Regions from separate parts of the Shewanella spartinae genome, predicted to be linked through region 2. Evidence: predicted binding sites of a transcription regulator. Region 2 holds the regulator's gene; each other region holds the start of a gene.
What was found. The regulator ArgR, encoded in region 2, controls arginine synthesis, uptake and breakdown. The targets are predictions, from matches to a motif close to ANTGAATANNTATTCANT.

Region 1: K0I31_RS08555 (citrate synthase) is a predicted target of ArgR. The motif match lies at 4,022-4,039, and genes of this name have one in related genera.
Region 3: argA (amino-acid N-acetyltransferase) is a predicted target of ArgR. The motif match lies at 2,861-2,878, and genes of this name have one in related genera.

What each region holds. Positions count from the first base shown of each region.
Region 1 covers NZ_CP080418.1:1,906,619-1,912,912, reverse strand. The annotation lists gene sucA (2-oxoglutarate dehydrogenase E1 component) at 1-466, opposite strand, end outside; gene K0I31_RS08575 (succinate dehydrogenase iron-sulfur subunit) at 682-1,389, opposite strand; gene sdhA (succinate dehydrogenase flavoprotein subunit) at 1,400-3,166, opposite strand; gene sdhD (succinate dehydrogenase, hydrophobic membrane anchor protein) at 3,167-3,514, opposite strand; gene sdhC (succinate dehydrogenase cytochrome b556 subunit) at 3,508-3,903, opposite strand; gene K0I31_RS08555 (citrate synthase) at 4,316-5,602, shown strand.
Region 2 covers NZ_CP080418.1:985,733-992,026, reverse strand. The annotation lists gene cgtA (Obg family GTPase CgtA) at 1-634, opposite strand, end outside; gene rpmA (50S ribosomal protein L27) at 850-1,104, opposite strand; gene rplU (50S ribosomal protein L21) at 1,120-1,431, opposite strand; gene ispB (octaprenyl diphosphate synthase) at 1,707-2,678, shown strand; gene mdh (malate dehydrogenase) at 2,804-3,739, opposite strand; gene argR (transcriptional regulator ArgR) at 4,047-4,517, shown strand; gene K0I31_RS04395 (cupin domain-containing protein) at 4,712-5,170, shown strand; gene K0I31_RS04390 (Dyp-type peroxidase) at 5,328-6,272, opposite strand.
Region 3 covers NZ_CP080418.1:4,174,998-4,181,291, forward strand. The annotation lists gene rarD (EamA family transporter RarD) at 1-778, shown strand, start outside; gene K0I31_RS18020 (hypothetical protein) at 749-1,288, opposite strand; gene argA (amino-acid N-acetyltransferase) at 1,475-2,797, opposite strand; gene rpmG (50S ribosomal protein L33) at 3,122-3,295, opposite strand; gene rpmB (50S ribosomal protein L28) at 3,302-3,538, opposite strand; gene radC (RadC family protein) at 3,662-4,339, opposite strand; gene coaBC (bifunctional phosphopantothenoylcysteine decarboxylase/phosphopantothenate--cysteine ligase CoaBC) at 4,475-5,671, shown strand; gene dut (dUTP diphosphatase) at 5,668-6,126, shown strand; gene slmA (nucleoid occlusion factor SlmA) at 6,256-6,294, shown strand, end outside.

The sequences.
Region 1 (6,294 bases), 920 kb from region 2:
TGGTGTCGCCACCGTGAGCAAATGAACCTGTGTTGAATTCACGCTCCATATCTTCGCCGGTTAAGCCGTGGAAGGCCGGGTCCAATTCAGAGACGGTATCGCGCTTCCATAGCCCGAGGGGATCCAGATTCGCATTCTGGTGGCCGCGGAAACGGTAGGCGTTGATCAACTGAAGAACTTTAACCTGTTTGGCATCGACTTCTGGATCTGTCACACGAGCAGCGCTCTTGTGACGACCGTCTAGCGCCAAACTACGGAAATATTCACGTACTTTAGAGTGGGCAGCTTCGGGCACATCTGCTGTTGCACCGTTGGCATATGGGAGGTTATCAAACACCGCTCGCCAGTCGTCTGATACTGACTGAGGGTCCTCTTGATAGGCTTCATACATCTCTTCTACATAGGTCGAATTAGCCCCGTTTAAATGAGACGATTCGAGCCAGGCTTTCATGATGCCTTGGTGCATTTCTATTCCTTTCAAACTTTATACACGTGTTTTTAGCCAAAGTATTGAAAATGCAATCCAGTCAAATGTACTGCAATTGCAAAATATCTGCCGCCCCTAGAGTCCAGATTTCACGGCATGTGTAGTTCCATTACATAAAAGAGCCACTTCTCACATAGAAGAAGTGACTCTCAAAAGAGCTATATAATTATTAAAATCAGCTCAGTGTGTTGCATTTAGACAGCTCGCTTAAGCAGCATAGACTTGATGTGTCCAATTGCTTTAGTCGGGTTGAGTCCTTTAGGACAAACGTCAACACAGTTCATGATGCCATGGCAACGGAATACGCTGTAAGCATCGTCGAGCTCAGACAGACGCTCTTCGGTGGCAGTGTCGCGGCTATCGATAAGGAAACGATAGGCGTGCAACAGGCCGCTTGGACCGATGAACTTGTCTGGGTTCCACCAGAATGATGGACAAGCCGTTGAACAACACGCACACATGATACACTCATACAGACCGTCCAGGTGCGCACGCTCTTCTGGCGATTGCAGATGTTCACGGGCCGGTGTCTTGTCGTCGTTGATCAGGTAAGGCTTGATCTTCTCGTACTGCTTGTAGAACTGAGTCAGGTCAACAATCAGGTCACGAACCACAGGCATACCCGGCAGTGGACGTATCTCCAACTTCTTACCCTTGAAGGTAGAAATTGGTGTGATACAGGCCAGACCGTTCTTGCCGTTCATGTTTACGCCATCACTACCACAAACACCTTCACGGCATGAGCGACGGAACGCCAGCGTTGGGTCTTGTACCTTCAGCTGCATCAGGACATCCAGCACCATCATATCGGTACCGTCAGCCACTTCTAGCGTGTAATCCTTCATGTAAGGCTTAGTGTCTACTTCAGGATTATAGCGATAAATAGCAATCTTCAAATTCATCTTATCTTCCTTAGTAGGTACGCTTGATCGGCGGGAAGGCTTCACGAAGCTTAGGCTCCATGTTTACCGCACGCTTGGTCATCTGTTCGGTCTGAGGATCGAACAAGCTATGACACAACCAGTTCTCATCATCACGCTCGAGGAAGTCTTCACGTGAATGCGCACCACGACTCTCTTGACGGAAGTTCGCCGCATAAGCAGTCGCAATCGCTGTCGCCATCAGGTTATCAAGCTCTAGACACTCGATACGCTGAGTGTTGAACTCTCTTGAATTGTCAGACAGCTTAGCATTAGCCAGACGCTCACGAATCGCCTTAAGCTCTTCAAGACCTTCTGCCATCGCCTCACCGGTACGGAATACCGAGAAGTTAAGCTGCATACAAAGCTGAAGATCTTTACGGATCTGCGCAGGATCTTCACCGTCTTTGTTGCTTTCCCAACGATTTAGACGCTCAAGAGACTTAGCAATCTCATCGGCGCTCGCTTCTTTAGGATCGGCAGTCTCATCCAACGCCTTACCCAGGTGCTGACCCGCTGCGCGTCCAAAGACCACGAGGTCGAGTAGTGAGTTACCACCCAGGCGGTTTGCACCGTGTACCGATACACAGGCAATCTCACCCACGGCAAACAGACCTACGACATCGCTTTCGCTGCCATCTTCGTTCTTACGGATCACCTGACCGCTCACCTTAGCAGGCAGACCACCCATCATGTAGTGACAAGTTGGCAGTACAGGGATTGGGCCATCGGCTGGATCGATATGCGCGAAGGTACGAGACAGTTCACAAACGCCTGGTAGGCGTGCTTCAAGCGTCTCTTTACCTAAGTGATCGAGTTTCAGTAGACAGTGAGGACCTAGTGGACCGTCGAGGCCACGACCTTCACGGATCTCAGTCATCATAGAACGTGCTACCACGTCACGAGAGGCCAGGTCTTTCGCGTTTGGCGCATAACGCTCCATGAAGCGCTCGCCGTCTTTGTTCAGCAGGTATCCGCCTTCACCACGACAACCTTCGGTGACCAGTACACCCGCGCCGGCGATACCGGTTGGGTGGAACTGCCACATCTCCATGTCTTGCATCTGCACGCCAGCGCGCATTGCCATGCCGACACCGTCACCTGTGTTGATGTGAGCGTTAGTAGTAGAGGCGTAGATACGACCCGCACCACCGGTAGCCAGAATGGTGGCCTTAGACTTGAAGTAAACGATTTCGCCGGTTTCGATTTCGATTGCAGTACAACCTACGATGGCACCGTCTTCGTTCTTAACCAGGTCAAGTGCATACCACTCAGAGAAGACTTCAGTCTTATGCTTAACGTTCTGCTGGTATAGACAGTGCAGCAGGGCGTGACCGGTACGGTCTGCCGCCGCAGCAGTACGTGCCGCCTGCTCGCCACCGAAGTTCTTCGATTGGCCGCCGAAAGGACGCTGATAGATCTTACCGTTATCGAAACGAGAGAATGGCAGACCCATGTGCTCGAGTTCGATAATGGCTTCTGGACCGGTTTGACACATAAATTCGATAGCGTCTTGGTCACCGATAAAATCGGAACCCTTAACGGTATCGTACATGTGCTGTTCCCAATGGTCTTCATGGGCGTTACCTAGGGCAACGGTAATACCACCCTGGGCAGAAACGGTATGAGAACGCGTTGGGAATACTTTAGATAACAGCGCGCAGCTCTTACCTTCTTTAGAAATCTGTAGTGCAGCTCGCATACCCGCGCCACCGGCGCCAATTACGACTGCATCAAACTCACGTACTGGAATACTCACTTAAACACCCCACACAATAACAATGCCAGCAGCCAGGTAAGAAAGCGCTGCTACGACGAAGACGAATTGGAGTACGCCACGAACGGCTACCGGCTTAACATAGTCGGTAAGCACCTGCCAGATACCGATCCAGGCATGAACCAGGATGGCGACCAGGGCAAGAAGCGTAAACACTTTCATCGGCAAAGCACTGAACAAACCGTGCCATACGTCATAAGTGAGAGGCGCACTAGCGGCGATGAATCCTACTAAGAAAATGGTGTAACAAGTAAGGATCACGGCACTAGCACGAAGAAGAATAAAATCATGAACGCCACTGCGTCCAAGACTCGCTGCATTTGTTACCATACCCAAATCCCCGCAATGATTGACCATGCCGCTGCAATAACGAAGGCGGCTTTCGCTGAAGCGTTACCCGATTCCAACTCTTCCCAACGACCGGTATCCATGATCAGGTGGCGTACGCCAACAATCAGGTGATAACCAAGCGCGGTCAGAATTCCCCAGACAACAAACTTAACGATAAAGGTATCAAATAGAGATTGAATGCCTGCGAAACTCTCAGCAGATGCGAGTGACTCACTCAACAACCAGATAAGAATGCCGACGGCAAACAGCATGATGACACCGGAGACACGGTGTAGGATTGACGCAATCGCTGTTGCAGGAAAGCGAATGGTCTGCAGATCTAGATGGACAGGTCTTTGCTTTTTCACGTTCTGCTCACTCTGCTCCATTGAGCATTATTTTTGTTATTGAACCTCTTTCGAACGAAATTTGACCAGCAAGCAAACTTACCACCTCCTCTCGCCTCAAAAGGAAAGTTGAAACAAACAGTTAACTAATTCAAAAATCACTAAATAAGTATGTAAATAATGGTCTACGAATTGGTTTGTTTGTAGCTCTTTCGAGCCGAAGCAAGTATACGCCCCACAAATGTCAAATACAAACATCACATTATGCAAATTTTGTTTTTTTGGTAAAAAAATCTGCCAAGTTGCTGTATTGACGGGCACTTACGTTAAATTAAGACCATGGTCTAACGAATTTAAACACTTATTTAAATTGAAATGTGATCTAGATTCACTGTAAAGTATTGGCGTTTGACAAAGCCGCACTCACATAAGAATGAAGTAAGGAGAACGGGGTATGGCTGATAATATAGCCAAATTGGAACTACCAGGGAACGATTCGATTGACCTGCCTATTAAGAAAGGAACGGCGGGATTTGATGTTATCGACATCAGCAAACTCGGTAGCAAAGGTCATTTTACATTTGACCCAGGATTCCTAGCGACAGCATCCTGCGAATCAGCTATCACTTACATTGATGGCGCCCAAGGTATACTTTTACACCGTGGTTACGCGATCGACGAACTTGCCGTCGACTCAGACTATTTAGATCTTTGTTATCTACTGCTTTACGGTGAGTTACCTAGCAAGGCTCAATACGACAAATTTGTTTACACGGTTAAGACCCACACTATGGTTAACGAGCAACTGGCTTCGTTCTTCCGTGGTTTCCGCCGTGACGCACACCCGATGGCCATGCTATGTGGCGTAACTGGTGCACTGTCTGCATTCTACCAAGACTCTCTCGATGTAAACGACGAACACCACCGCGAAATTGCGGCGTTCCGTTTAGTCTCTAAGATGCCGACTATCGCCGCTATGTGTTACAAGTATTCAATTGGTCAACCATTTGTTTACCCACGTAACGACCTAAGCTATGCGGGCAATTTCCTAAGCATGATGTTTGCCGTTCCTTGTGAAGAGTACAAGGTTAACCCAATCATCGAACGCGCTATGGACCGTATCTTTATCCTGCACGCAGACCATGAGCAAAACGCCTCTACCTCTACTGTGCGTCTAGCCGGCTCATCGGGTGCTAACCCATTTGCGTGTATTGCAGCGGGTATCGCCTCACTATGGGGCCCTGCACACGGTGGCGCAAACGAAGCGTGTCTGAACATGCTGGAAGAGATCGGCACCGTCGATCGCATTCCTGAGTTCATCGCTCGTGCGAAAGACAAAGAAGATCCATTCCGTCTGATGGGCTTCGGTCACCGCGTTTACAAGAACTTCGACCCTCGCGCCAAGGTTATGCGCGAAACCTGTCACGAAGTCCTTGCCGAGCTTAAGGTCAATGACCCGCTGCTCGACGTGGCGATGGAACTTGAGCGTATCGCACTGGAAGATGAGTACTTCGTATCGAAGAAACTCTATCCAAACGTCGATTTCTACTCAGGCATCATCATGAAGGCTATCGGCATTCCAACAAGCATGTTCACCGTACTGTTCGCCCTGGCGCGTACCGTGGGTTGGATTGCACACTGGAAAGAGATGTTGGACCAGCCTGGTCACAAGATCAGCCGTCCACGCCAGCTCTACACAGGCTCACCAGAACGCGACTTCGTCAAACTGGACAAGCGTTAATCGCAGCCTAGTCTTAAAAAGCACCCTTCGGGGTGCTTTTTTTATGCCTCTCTTCTGATAGCTTTGCTTTAATCGCTCTTCTTTAATCGCTCTTCTTTAATAGCTCTTCTTTAATAGCTCTTTTGGTCGCACTCTTTTAGCGTCTCAGTTTATGGCAAGGCTTTATGCCTAAGCTTTTCCGTGAGCCTTTTACATGCACCTTTTACATGCACCTTTACATGAGTAGTTATAGAGGAGCTTTTTTATTTGGATGTTGGTATCTGCGCCTTCACCGCAATGGGTTCAAGATTTAAAGCGATTGACTCCCTTTACCTTCCACACCTTTCCTCTTTAAGCCCTTTTCTTTCTGCCCTTTCCTTTCAGCCCTCCCCGCTCAGTCCTTTTCCTCTCAGCTTTTCACTTCTAAGCCCTTTTCCATTAAGTAACCAACCTGACATCCAGGCAAGCTAAGCTGCCCCATGCAGCAGAGATACATTTTGTATCAAATCCAATTTGCACTGACCTTGGCAATGGGTCTTAACTGTTAATTAGTCAAAAGCATCACATGTTAAACATTTTCGCTACAAACCAGTTAACAAACTCACCATGCCCTAACTGATTTTAGCATAAACCATTGATAAACAACTGTTTAACATTTTGGCACACCTTGTGCTTACTAAGGCTAATTGGATAAATAACATAGGTATCTTCAC
Region 2 (6,294 bases):
CGATCACAAAGCTCTGGCCATGTCTTGGGGTAACAACACCCAGGTTAGGCACCAGAGTGGTAAACGGATAATCGGCGACCTTGGGCTTGGCACGAGACACAGAGCGAATAAAGGTCGATTTACCGGCATTAGGCATACCCAGCAGACCCACATCCGCCAATAGCATCAGCTCCAGTCTCAGGCTACGCACCTCACCTGGGGTGCCCAGGGTCTTTTGACGCGGCGCACGGTTGGTACTGCTCTTAAAGCGGGTGTTACCCAGGCCATGGAAGCCACCTTTAGCCACCAACAGCTTCTGACCATGGGTCTTGAGATCCCCAAGGGCTTCCTGGGTTTCTTCATCGACGGCGCGGGTTCCCACTGGCACCTTAAGAATAAGATCTTTACCACCATGACCGGTACAGTCGCGGCCGCGACCATTCTCGCCACGCTCGGCAAAATGGAAACGCTCGAAACGGTAATCGATCAGGGTGTTGAGGTTTTCATCGGCCTGCAGATAGACACTGCCACCGTCACCACCGTCACCGCCATCTGGGCCGCCATCGGGCACATACTTCTCGCGTCGAAAACTAACGCAACCACTACCGCCATCACCAGCTTCGACTCTGATCACGGCTTCATCGACAAACTTCATACCAACTCCAGGCGCCAAACAATAGACCGATTATACTGCCTATCGAAACTTACCGCCAAAAAACAATGATGCAACTGCCCCAGCACAAAGCGGCAGAGACAATATTGGACTGGTGCTGGAGCGATATACAGGCTCTTTCACCAGTAATGATTCTTCATAAACAATAAAGCCCCACCAGAGGCAGGGCTTTAGAAACTAGCTTGGGTAGCTAAGTATTAAGCTTCGATGCTAATGAACTTGCGGTTCTTAGGACCTTTAACTTCGAACTTAACTTTACCGTCAGTTAGTGCAAATAGAGTATGGTCACGACCGATACCTACGTTAACACCTGCGTGGAACTTAGTACCACGTTGACGAACGATGATGTTACCAGCTAGAACTGATTCACCACCGAAACGCTTAACACCAAGACGTTTGCTTTCTGAATCGCGGCCGTTACGAGTAGAACCGCCAGCTTTTTTATGTGCCATTAGTTAGACCCCTTATTAAGCGTTGATAGCTGTAATTTTAACTTCGGTGAACCACTGACGGTGGCCCATCTTCTTATCGTGGTGCTTACGACGACGGAACTTAACGATAGTTACCTTCTCGCCACGGCCATGGCTGATAACTTCAGCCACAACCTTACCACCTTCAACTAAAGGTGCACCAACGTGTACAGTTTCACCATCAGCAACCAAAAGAACTTGGTCGAATTCGATAGTTTCGCCTGTAGCAACTTCTAATTTTTCTAGACGTACAGTATGGCCTTCAGCAACACGGTGTTGCTTACCACCACTTTGAAAAACAGCGTACATAGCTATTTTACTCCGATATTTCTAGCACGCAGACCCTTTTTGTTTGGCTGGGTGCTATAAAAGCTTTAATGACAATGGTCGCGGAGTTTACGCTAAGTTCGCCTGGCTGACAAGTCCTAATTCACTTTGATCAAAAAAAGATCGGAATTACTCGCACAATACTCTTCTGCTACTGTCAGGCGAGGCATTTTTAGGTAGAATCTAATAATTATAACATTTTCGCCTTAATTTGGGCTGTCTGAATTACCTCGCAACCCTAAAAGTAGAGCCATTATATGGATTTGAATGCCATTCGTCAGCTGGCAGACGCTGATATGAAAGCCGTCGACCAACTTATCTATAAGCAGTTGGAATCGGATGTCGCCCTTATTAATCAACTCGGATTCTACATCATCAATGGCGGCGGCAAACGCATGCGTCCGTTGCTCTCTATCTTGGCCGCCCGCGCCATCGCCTATGAAGGTGAAGCGCATCTTAAACTGGCGGCAATCGTTGAGTTTATCCATACCGCTTCTCTGCTACACGACGATGTGGTCGACGAGTCTATGCTTCGGCGCGGCCGGGAAACCGCCAATGCCCTGTTCGGTAACAGCGCCAGCGTATTGGTAGGAGACTTCCTCTATACCCGCTCTTTCCAGATGATGACTGAGCTGAAGAGCATGGAGGTACTTGAAGTGCTCGCCGATGCCACCAACGTTTTGGCAGAAGGCGAAGTATTGCAGCTAATGAACTGCAACGACCCAGACACCAGCGAAGAGAGCTACATGCGGGTGATCTACTGCAAGACGGCGAAACTATTTGAAGCTGCCACCCGTCTGGCTGGTGTGCTGGCCGACAGCAGCATAGAAGTGCAGACCGCATTGGCCGACTATGGTAAGTATCTGGGCACCGCTTTCCAGCTCACCGACGACCTGCTGGACTATACGGCCGATACCGAGGCCCTGGGTAAGAACATAGGCGACGACTTAGCCGAGGGTAAGCCTACCCTGCCGCTTATCTACGCCATCGCCAACGGCAACGAGCTGGAGCGTCAATTGATTCGCGATGCGATCGAGAAAGGCGACGGCACTGAGCATATCGATACCATATTAAATGCCCTCCAGCAGTGTGGCGCCCTGGACTACACAGAGAAACGCGCTCAGGAAGAAGCAGAGAAGGCGATACGCGCATTAGATATGCTGCCCGATAGTGACTATAAGCAGGCACTGATATCGCTGGCGAGAATCGCCGTGGCGCGCGATCACTAATTAGCAAACAATTAGCTCCTAATCAGTCTTTCGCCACTCGATATCAAGGTAAAAGTTACCCATAAAAAAATGGAGCCAATTGGCTCCATTTTTTATTAAGGACTAACTAAAGACTTAGCCTAGCCTTATTTTACAAAGTCGACACCCAGTGCGATATCGGCTTTAAGCGTATCTAGCATAGCATCACGTGCGTTGGCTTCGAACTCGCTAACCTCACCATAGGCAAGTACCTGCTCGATACCGTTCTTACCCAGCAGCACAGGTTGCGCGAAGAAGTCAGCATGCTCGCTGCCACCATCGACATAGGCACACTCAACAACGTTAGCATCGCCCTGTAGGCCGCGAACCAGTGACAAACCGAAACGACATGCCGCCTGACCCATAGACAGAGTCGCGCTACCGCCACCCGCCTTAGCTTCAACCACTTCGGTACCCGCGTTCTGGATACGAGTCGTCAGTGCAGCCACTTCTTCATCAGAGAAGCTTACGCCTTCGATTTGAGACAGTAGTGGCAGAATAGTCACGCCGCTGTGTCCACCGATAACATTCACTTTAACGTCGGCAACGTTCAGACCTTTCGCTTCAGCAACGAAAGTTTCAGAGCGGATAACGTCAAGGGTAGTCACACCGAACAGACGGTTCTTGTCGTATACACCGGCAGCTTTCAGTACTTCTGCAGCGATAGCGACAGTGGTGTTAACTGGGTTAGTGATGATACCGATCAGCGCCTTAGGACAAGTTGCGGCACACTTCTCAACCAAGTTTCTCACGATACCCGCGTTGATGTTGAATAGATCTGAACGATCCATGCCTGGCTTACGTGCAACACCGGCAGAGATCAGTACCACGTCGGCACCTTCCAGCGCTGGCGTTGGATCTTCACCCGCAAAACCCTTCACTTCTACAGCAGTCGGGATGTGGCTTAGGTCAACGGCAACACCAGGAGTGACTGGCGCGATATCATAAAGGGATAGTTTTGAACCGGCAGGCAGTTGAGTTTTGAGTAGTAGGGCAAGAGCCTGGCCAATACCACCGGCGGCACCAAGTACAGCAACTTTCATAGTTATCTCCGTTAATTCTTGGATATTATGTGATATAGATCTAGATTTACCGATGGCGCAACATTACTGGAATCACGGTAAAAATTCAATTATCCCTTAGTCGTGTGGCCAGATAATTTCAATTTCGCCCAGCCAACTGCCATTTTCAGCCCATTTAAGATATACTGCCCGGCCTTGCCTGCGACCCCTTAGTGCTCCAACCACCCCGTAAGCCTGAATTTTTATTCACGCAATCCGAATAACGCTTGACTAATGGCGCAAAAATATTCAAAATAAGCCAGTTTTTTGAATATAAGAATAATTCGATATGCAAGCCAATAAAAATCAAGACGAACTTGTAAAGACCTTTAAGGCTATCTTGAAAGAGGAGCGTTTTGGCTCCCAGAGCGAGATAGTCAACGCCCTACAGTCAGAGGGCTTCAACAACATTAACCAATCCAAAGTCTCACGCATGCTGAGCAAGTTTGGCGCCGTGCGCACCCGCAACGCCAAGCAGGAGATGGTCTACTGCCTGCCCGCCGAGCTTGGGGTCCCGACGGCCGGCAGCCCACTGAAAAACTTAGTGCTGGATGTCGACCATAACCAATCTATGATAGTGGTCAGAACCAGCCCAGGTGCGGCCCAGCTGATCGCCAGACTGCTAGACTCCATTGGTAAGCCAGAGGGCATACTGGGCACCATCGCCGGTGACGATACCATCTTCATCTGCCCTTCCAACATTCAGGAAGTGGACAAGACGCTCGAGACGGTCAAGTCGCTGTTTAACTACGCCGATTAGCCCCTTCGCAAGGACGGCCTAAGCCGTCCTCCCAAGAGACACCCTTTAGCCAGTTTGGCAAAGGGTGTTTTTTTATCTAAGTTTTGACTTGGTTTTACCTAGGTTTAATCAAGCTCAAATTGAATACTATATATCTGATAGGATACACTGAGTCCAAACCATCCCCTCTGTCACCCGATGGTTAAGGACCCGAGATGAATAACAATAAAATAATCAATATCGACAACCTTTGCTGGGAATCTTGGCAACACTCAGATCGATACGCCAGTCATCAGAAACATATCGGCGATGCCGCCGGTTGTCAGCAGATCGGTGTCACCATGGAACGACTGGAACCCGGCAAGCTCTCCTCCGTCGCCCACTATCACACCAAGGAAGAGGAACACCTCTACGCGCTGCAAGGCGAAGCCACCCTGTATATCGACGGTGAGCCTCACCCCTTTAAGCAGGGCGACTATATCTGTTTTACCGCCAACTCAGGCATCGCCCATACCCTGAAAAACGAATCCGAAGCCGACTTCCTGTTTCTGGTGCTGGGCAATCGCGATCCCCACGATGTGGTGGTGTACCCGGAGCATAATAAGGTGCAGGTGCGCTCCATCGACGAGATCTATGCCAAGCGCCCCACCAACTACTGGGATCCCGACCGTTAATTCACCGATAATCGGACACAAAAAAACACACCTTAGGGTGTGTTTTTTATTAGGTTAGCGTCTAGCTGCTAGACGCTGGTCACTTTGAGGAGCTCACATCGAGAGACTCATATTAAGCGACTGATTAAGAGAGCCGCTTAGCCTTAATCCTCGAACTCTAATCCTCGAATTCTGCCTCTTGCTCCATGAAATCAAGCGACGGGGCAAAGAATGCCGAGCCGGTCAGTGCCTGGGTAAAGTGCATCAGGTGATCATGGTTCCCCTCGCCGTCGCCATGGACCATACTGCTCAGCATCTTCTCGAAATGCACCGAGTTGCGACAGACGGAGATAAACATCAGCCCCTGCTCCTTCATCGACCCGTAAGGCATACTCTGGCGCAGGATCTCCATCGACTTGCCGTCGGCATCCTTCAGATTGACCCGCTTGATGTGGCTGGTAAGCGGCTTGTCCTCAGAGGCATACTCGATATTGTCTATCTTGGTACGGCCTATGATATCTTCCTGCTTCTTCTGCGGCAGACGGTTCCACTTGCTGAGGTTATGGGCAAACTTCTGCACATGAATATAGCTGCCACCACGGAAATACTTGTCTTCGTCGCCCACCAAGGCCACTTCCTGACGATGACGCCCCTTAGGGTTCTCTGTGCCGTCGACAAATCCGGTTAGATCCCGGGTATCCATAAACTGGAATCCGCGCTCCTCATCCACCAGCTCTACCAAATCTTCAAACATCTGGCACACCTCGTTGGCTACTAGATGCAAGATGTCATAACGATCGCAGCGCAGATGCACGAAGAGATCATATTCATGGGCTGGCGCATCACGATTGTCGGCATGCATGGCCGGAAAAGGCTTGAGCTGTGAAGGACGACGCCCTGGATACAGGCTATCCCAATAGTTGGCACCTATGGCTACGAAACCGTTGAAGGCGCTGTCGGCATACTGGTCGGCCAATTCATAGATATACTGAGCGACATTGGCGACGCAGGGACGCAGCTGAGACTCGACGCCGTCGTTGGCGTTGAACATCAGATACACGCTATGTAAATTTCCTTCGGCACACACACCCAGCTGTTCACGTGGCATAACCAGACTATCCATAAATAAACCTACCTTTCGTCAG
Region 3 (6,294 bases), 1.4 Mb from region 2:
GATCCTGCTGCATCGCGTGATCTGGTCCTTCGTCTTCATGTTGATCTTGATGCAATTTATCGGTGGCTTCGCCAAGCTACGCGCCCTGTTTCGGCAGCCCAAACAGCTCGGGGTGTTAGCGCTCACCTCGGTTCTGATCGCCGGCAACTGGTTGTTGTTCATCTGGGCGATCAATAATGATCATATGCTCGACGCCAGCCTGGGCTACTTCATCAACCCCCTAATCAACGTTTTGCTGGGCATGGTGTTCCTGCAGGAGCGTCTGCGTAAGCTGCAGTGGGCGGCCGTATCACTGGCCTGCGCCGGCGTGTTGATCCAGTTGATCTCTTTCGGCTCGATTCCTGTGGTATCCCTGGGGCTTGCCGCCTCATTCGGCGTCTACGGCTTGCTGCGCAAGAAGGTCAATGTCGACGCCAAGACGGGGCTGCTGGTCGAAACGGCCATCTTAGTGCCTGTAGCCTTACTTTATCTGGCGATGAATCTCGATGGCACCAGCATCCTGGAAAACAGCTGGCAGATGAACCTGCTGCTGATGGCGGCAGGAATAGTCACCTCTATTCCCCTGCTCTGCTTTGCCGGCGCCGCCACACGTATCCCATTATCTATGCTAGGCTTCTTTCAATATATTGGCCCCAGCATCATGTTTATCATGGCCGTCAGCCTGTTTAACGAACCCTTCGATCTCGAGAAGGGGATCACCTTCGCCTTCATCTGGAGCGCCCTGGTGATCTTTACCCTGGACCTGGCGTTAAAGAGTCGGCGTAAGCAGGCTGGCTAACAAGGCCTCCGGCTGCTCCAGACTCAAGATCAACAGATAGCCCTCGGTCGTCGGCAAAACCAATACCTGACCGTCGCCGGTGACCGACAGTAGGGCCTTATCTGTCCTGTCGCTGGCATCTGCCAGCTTAAACCACCCCAGCGAATAACCCGGCATGCCCACACCGTTGCTGCGATAGCTCAGCTTAGGCGCATCATCTTCTCCTAAGCTGACGATTTTAGCCTCAGCCGGCACCAGGCTTTGACGCGGTAACTCGACCCGGTAGAGGGGAATATCCACCAGCATAGTGCTTGGTGTTAGGCGAACGCTGGTATCATGGGCCTTGTAGAACACCCAGGAGAGCAGGCCCAATACGGCGATCACCATCCCAGCAGAGGCATATTTTGCCTTCTTAGGTAAGGGCTTCACCATCAGCAAAACTAGCACCAAGGCGACACCCAGCAGCATAGACAGGAAGATCCCGCTGGTTGCCGAATCTAAGGTCGTAAGTTGAAAGACTTGAGTATCCACCTCTAAATATCCTCTTGAAACATTTGGGCATGCAAGCAGATCATCCCTGAGCCCAACCCTAACATGAACCGATAACTTGAGTGTGGCGCTCTCGACATATTATGTCAAGAGTCGTTGCTGTGAGTTAACTTGGACACACAAAAAGACCACCCCAAGGGTGGCCTCTTTCATCGGACGGGTTTAGCCTTATTGAAGATCTAAGGCGAGAATCTTCGACTTGCGCTGATAGTTATACAGCTGCTTCTTCTTGTTTGGCAAGGCATCGACCTCGACGATCTGAAAGCCATGCTCGAGGAACCAGTGAATGCTGCGGGTCGTCAGCGCAAACAGGCGAGCATAACCACGCACCTTGGCCTGACCTATGATGTTCTTCAGCAAGATGCTGCCGCGGTCGGCATCGCGATAATCGGGATGCACCACCAGGCAGGCAAACTCTCCGGCGTTGTCCTCCTCAAAGGGATATAGGGCCGCACAGCCGATCACCAAGCCATCACGCTCGATCAGCATAAACTGCTCTATCTCCATCTCCAGCTGCTCACGTGAGCGGCGCACCAAGACCCCTGCTTGTTCCAGCGGACGGATGAGATCCAAGACACCACCGATATCGGCAATGGTGGCTCTGCGCAGGCGCTCGGCACTCTCTGTCACTATCTGGGTACCGATACCGTCACGGGAGAACAGCTCCTGCAGCAGGGCGCCATCATCGAGATAGCTGACGAAGTGGCAGCGGGCCACGCCATTACGGCATGCATCTATGCTGGCCTGTAAGAAGGCCCGTGTGCCCACACACCAGTTGTCTTCATCGGTCAGCTCAGACAAGATGCGCTGGGCATCGGTCGGCATCAACTCGGCGATCACCTCGCCATTACTGTCGAGTATCCCCTCCTTGGCACTGAAACCGATCATCTTGTCGGCCTTGAGCTTCACCGCGATCTGGGTCGCAACCTCTTCGGCGGTCAGGTTAAAACACTCTCCGGTCACCGAGGCCGCCACAGGCCCCAGAAGCACTATGCCGTGGTTGTCCAGCTGACGTCTGAGGCCCGCCACATCTATGCGTCTCACCTTGCCACTCAGGCAGTAGTCGACGCCGTTGTCGACCCCTAAGGGCTGGGCTATCACGAAGTTACCGCTGACTACGTTGATCTGCGCCCCTTGCATCGGGGTATTGCTCAGGCTCATCGACAGGCGCGCGGTGATGTCCAGCTGCAGACCGCCCACCACCTGCTTGATCACCCGGAAGGACTCTTCATCGCTGATGCGCACCCCGTTGTAATACTCAGGGGAGAGATTATGCGCGGCCAAGGCCTCATCGATTTGCGGCCTGGCGCCATGCACCAGCACTATCTTGATGCCCAGGCTGTGAAGCAGGGCAATATCGTTGATGATGGAGCGAAACTGACTCTGCGCCAGCGCCTCACCGCCCAACATGACCACAAATGTCTTGCCCCTGTGTGCATTCACATAGGAAGCAGAATGACGAAACCCCTCGACTAACTCAGTAGTGCGCACCCGCGTAACCTCAACAATAAATATGTGACAATATCGCCACCTGACGAATAACAAGCCGATTTTATTGCATTTAAATTCACATTAAAAGCATTTGTTGTCATCGAAAGCGATATTTTTTCATTACAACGAGACAATCTGATTAAGCATAGCAGAACAGATTAAGATCAGAGGCTTAGGTAGAGGTCGGAATCCGTAGAAGCACAGGGCTAACGCCTGGGAATTTGTCTGAAGAATAGAAATGAGCTGGCCAACACCATGGGGAAATTTAGGGCAAAAAAAAGCCCCTGCAATGAGGGGCTTTTTCCAAAAAACGTGAATCAAGAATTACTTGATTTTCGCTTCTTTGTAGATAACGTGCTGACGGATAACGGGATCAAATTTCTTGATCTCCATTTTTTCAGGCATGTTACGCTTGTTTTTCTCAGTCGTGTAGAAGTGACCTGTTTTAGCGCTAGAAACTAGCTTGATCTTCTCACGGTTACCTTTAGCTTTAGCCATGGCTTATTACACCTTCTCGCCGCGGGCACGAAGTTCAGCAACAACAACTTCGATACCTTTCTTATCGATAATACGCATACCTTTAGTAGATACACGTAGCTGTACGAAACGCTTTTCGTCTTCTAACCAGAAACGGTGGTTCTGTAGGTTAGGTAAAAAACGACGACGAGTCGCGTTCTTAGCGTGCGAACGGTTGTTACCAACCATCGGCTTCTTGCCAGTAACTTGGCATACTCTTGACATGTCAATCTTCTCCAAAAACAATTTAACGCTCGAGCATTAATGTACCTCGAATATGGCCGTCGCCCGAGGCACACAAAGAGGGCGCATTTTATACAGGATCTAAAATCAAAGATCAAGGGATATTCAATCTATCCATCCCCTCTCTGCAAACGAAACTATCTCACGATCGCCTACAACCATATGGTCTAGCAGCGAAACATCTATAGTCGCCAACGCGTATTTCAATCGCTCAGTAATTCGCCGATCAGCATGACTGGGCTCAGCCACCCCCGAGGGATGGTTGTGGCACACAATTACCGCTGCGGCTTTTTTCTCAAGCACTAGGCTTACCACTTCTCGTGGATAAACCGAGGCTGAATCTATGGTGCCACGGAACAATTCGACGAACTGAATCACCCTATGCTGACTATCGAGCAATAAGATGGCAAACACTTCGTAGGCACGATCCGCTAATTGTCTCATTAAATAGTCCCGAGTTAAATCAGGATCTGACAAAATCTTTCCTCTTTGTAGATTTTCTTGCGCGATCCGCTTGCTTAACTCGATGGCTGCCTGCAGTTGGGCATACTTTACCGGACCGATCCCCTGAATATCACACAGCTCACTCAAGGAGGCGCTAAACAGCGCTCTGAGGCCACCGAAGTGGGTTAACATGACTCTGGCCAGGGACACGGCGCTTTGACCCTTGAGGCCATTTCTGAGCAGCACCGCCAGCAACTCGGCGTCAGAGAGCTGGGCGACACCACTGCGCAGCAGTTTTTCTCTGGGCCCCTCTCCCTGAGGCCAATCTTTGATTGCCATAAACACTCCTTGTCTCGGCGCCATCTGCACACCTAGGCTTTAGAGTATGGTCTAGTTTTTAAAAACTTGTATCCTCAACCTCAGCAGGATTGTGGTATGGTTAGCGGGCAAAATTAAACGCGATTAGTGATCAACATGAGTCTAACCAATAAAAAGATATTGCTGGGAATTGGCGGCGGCATTGCTGCCTATAAGTCTGCCGATCTGGTCCGCCGCCTGAAAGAGCGCGGCGCCGATGTGCGTGTCGTTATGAGCCAAAGCGCGCAGGAATTTATCACGCCGCTGACCCTGCAGGCGCTGTCGGGCCATCCCATTGCCACCGACCTGTTAGACCCGGCGGCCGAAGCCGCCATGGGGCATATCGAACTCGCCCGCTGGGCCGACTTAGTGTTGATCGCTCCGGCAACCGCCAACCTGATCGCCCGCATCAACGCCGGCATGGCCGATGAGTTGATCACCACCACCTGCCTGGCCACAGAAGCGCCTGTAGTGCTCTGCCCGGCGATGAATCAGCAGATGTATCGCAACGTCGCCACCCAGGACAATCTGGATAACCTGAGAAAGCGCGGCCTCACCATCTGGGGACCGGCATCTGGTAGCCAGGCCTGCGGCGAAGTCGGCCCTGGCCGCATGGAGGAGCCCCTGGTGATCGCCGAGCGCGTCGAACATTTCTTTGCGCCGAAGCTGCTTCAGGGAATATCGATACTGCTGACGGCGGGTCCGACCCGCGAGGCGATCGACCCCGTGCGTTACATCTCTAATCACAGCTCGGGCAAGATGGGCTTTGCCCTGGCACGCGCGGCGGCCGAGATGGGCGCCAAGGTGACGCTGGTCGCCGGCCCGGTCAATCTTGAGACGCCGATGAATGTCAATCGCCTCAACGTCGCCTCGACCCAAGAGATGCTCGACGCCGTGATGCAGCAGGTACACCACAGCGATATCTTCATCGGCTGCGCTGCGGTCTGCGACTATCGCACCGCGGATATTGCCGACGAGAAAATTAAGAAATCTGCCACAGAGATGTCACTTGCGCTTGTACGCAATCCTGATATCTTAGCCACGGTCGCGGCCCATGAGGCACGTCCATTCACGGTAGGATTTGCCGCCGAAACCCAGGATGTAGACCATTACGCCAAAGACAAGTTGACCCGCAAGAAACTGGATATGATCGCCGCCAATGACGTATCCGACCCGGCCATCGGCTTCAACAGCGATATCAATGCATTGAAGGTCTTCTGGCAAGGGGGCGAGCACGCCCTGCCCGCCACAGATAAATACACCCTGGCTAAACAACTACTCACCCTAATCGCACAGCAGATGAAGACAGCATGAAGACGCCCATAGAACTCAAGATCCTCGATTCTCGCATCGGCTCACAGTTTCCGCTTCCCGCCTACGCGACACCGGGCAGTGCAGGCATGGATCTGCGTGCCATGATAGAGACCACCATGGTAATTCAGCCGGGCGAAACCCAACTGATCCCAACCGGGATCGCCGTGCATGTTGCCGATCCCAGCCTGGCGGCCGTCATTCTGCCGCGCTCCGGCATGGGCCACAAACATGGCATAGTGCTGGGCAACCTGGTCGGTCTTATCGACTCTGACTATCAGGGCCCCCTGATGGTCTCTTGCTGGAACCGCAGCAGCGAGCCTTTCACCTTGGAGATTGGCGATCGCCTGGCGCAACTCGTGTTTGTGCCTGTGGTACAAGCCGAATTTAAATTGGTCGACGAATTCGACACCTCAGATCGAGGCGAAGGCGGTTTCGGCCACTCGGGTACTCGATAGTTAGGTACCTATTAGCCAAATTCTCGATAACACGGCACTCACACCTCGACACGCCGCATAGAATAATTAGAGAGTCATGGGCAGCGCCTGCCCATCGGCTCCTGTAGTAATTAAGTAAAGGATACTTAGATGGCTGCAAGCCCTAAAATCAACCGACGCGAACATATT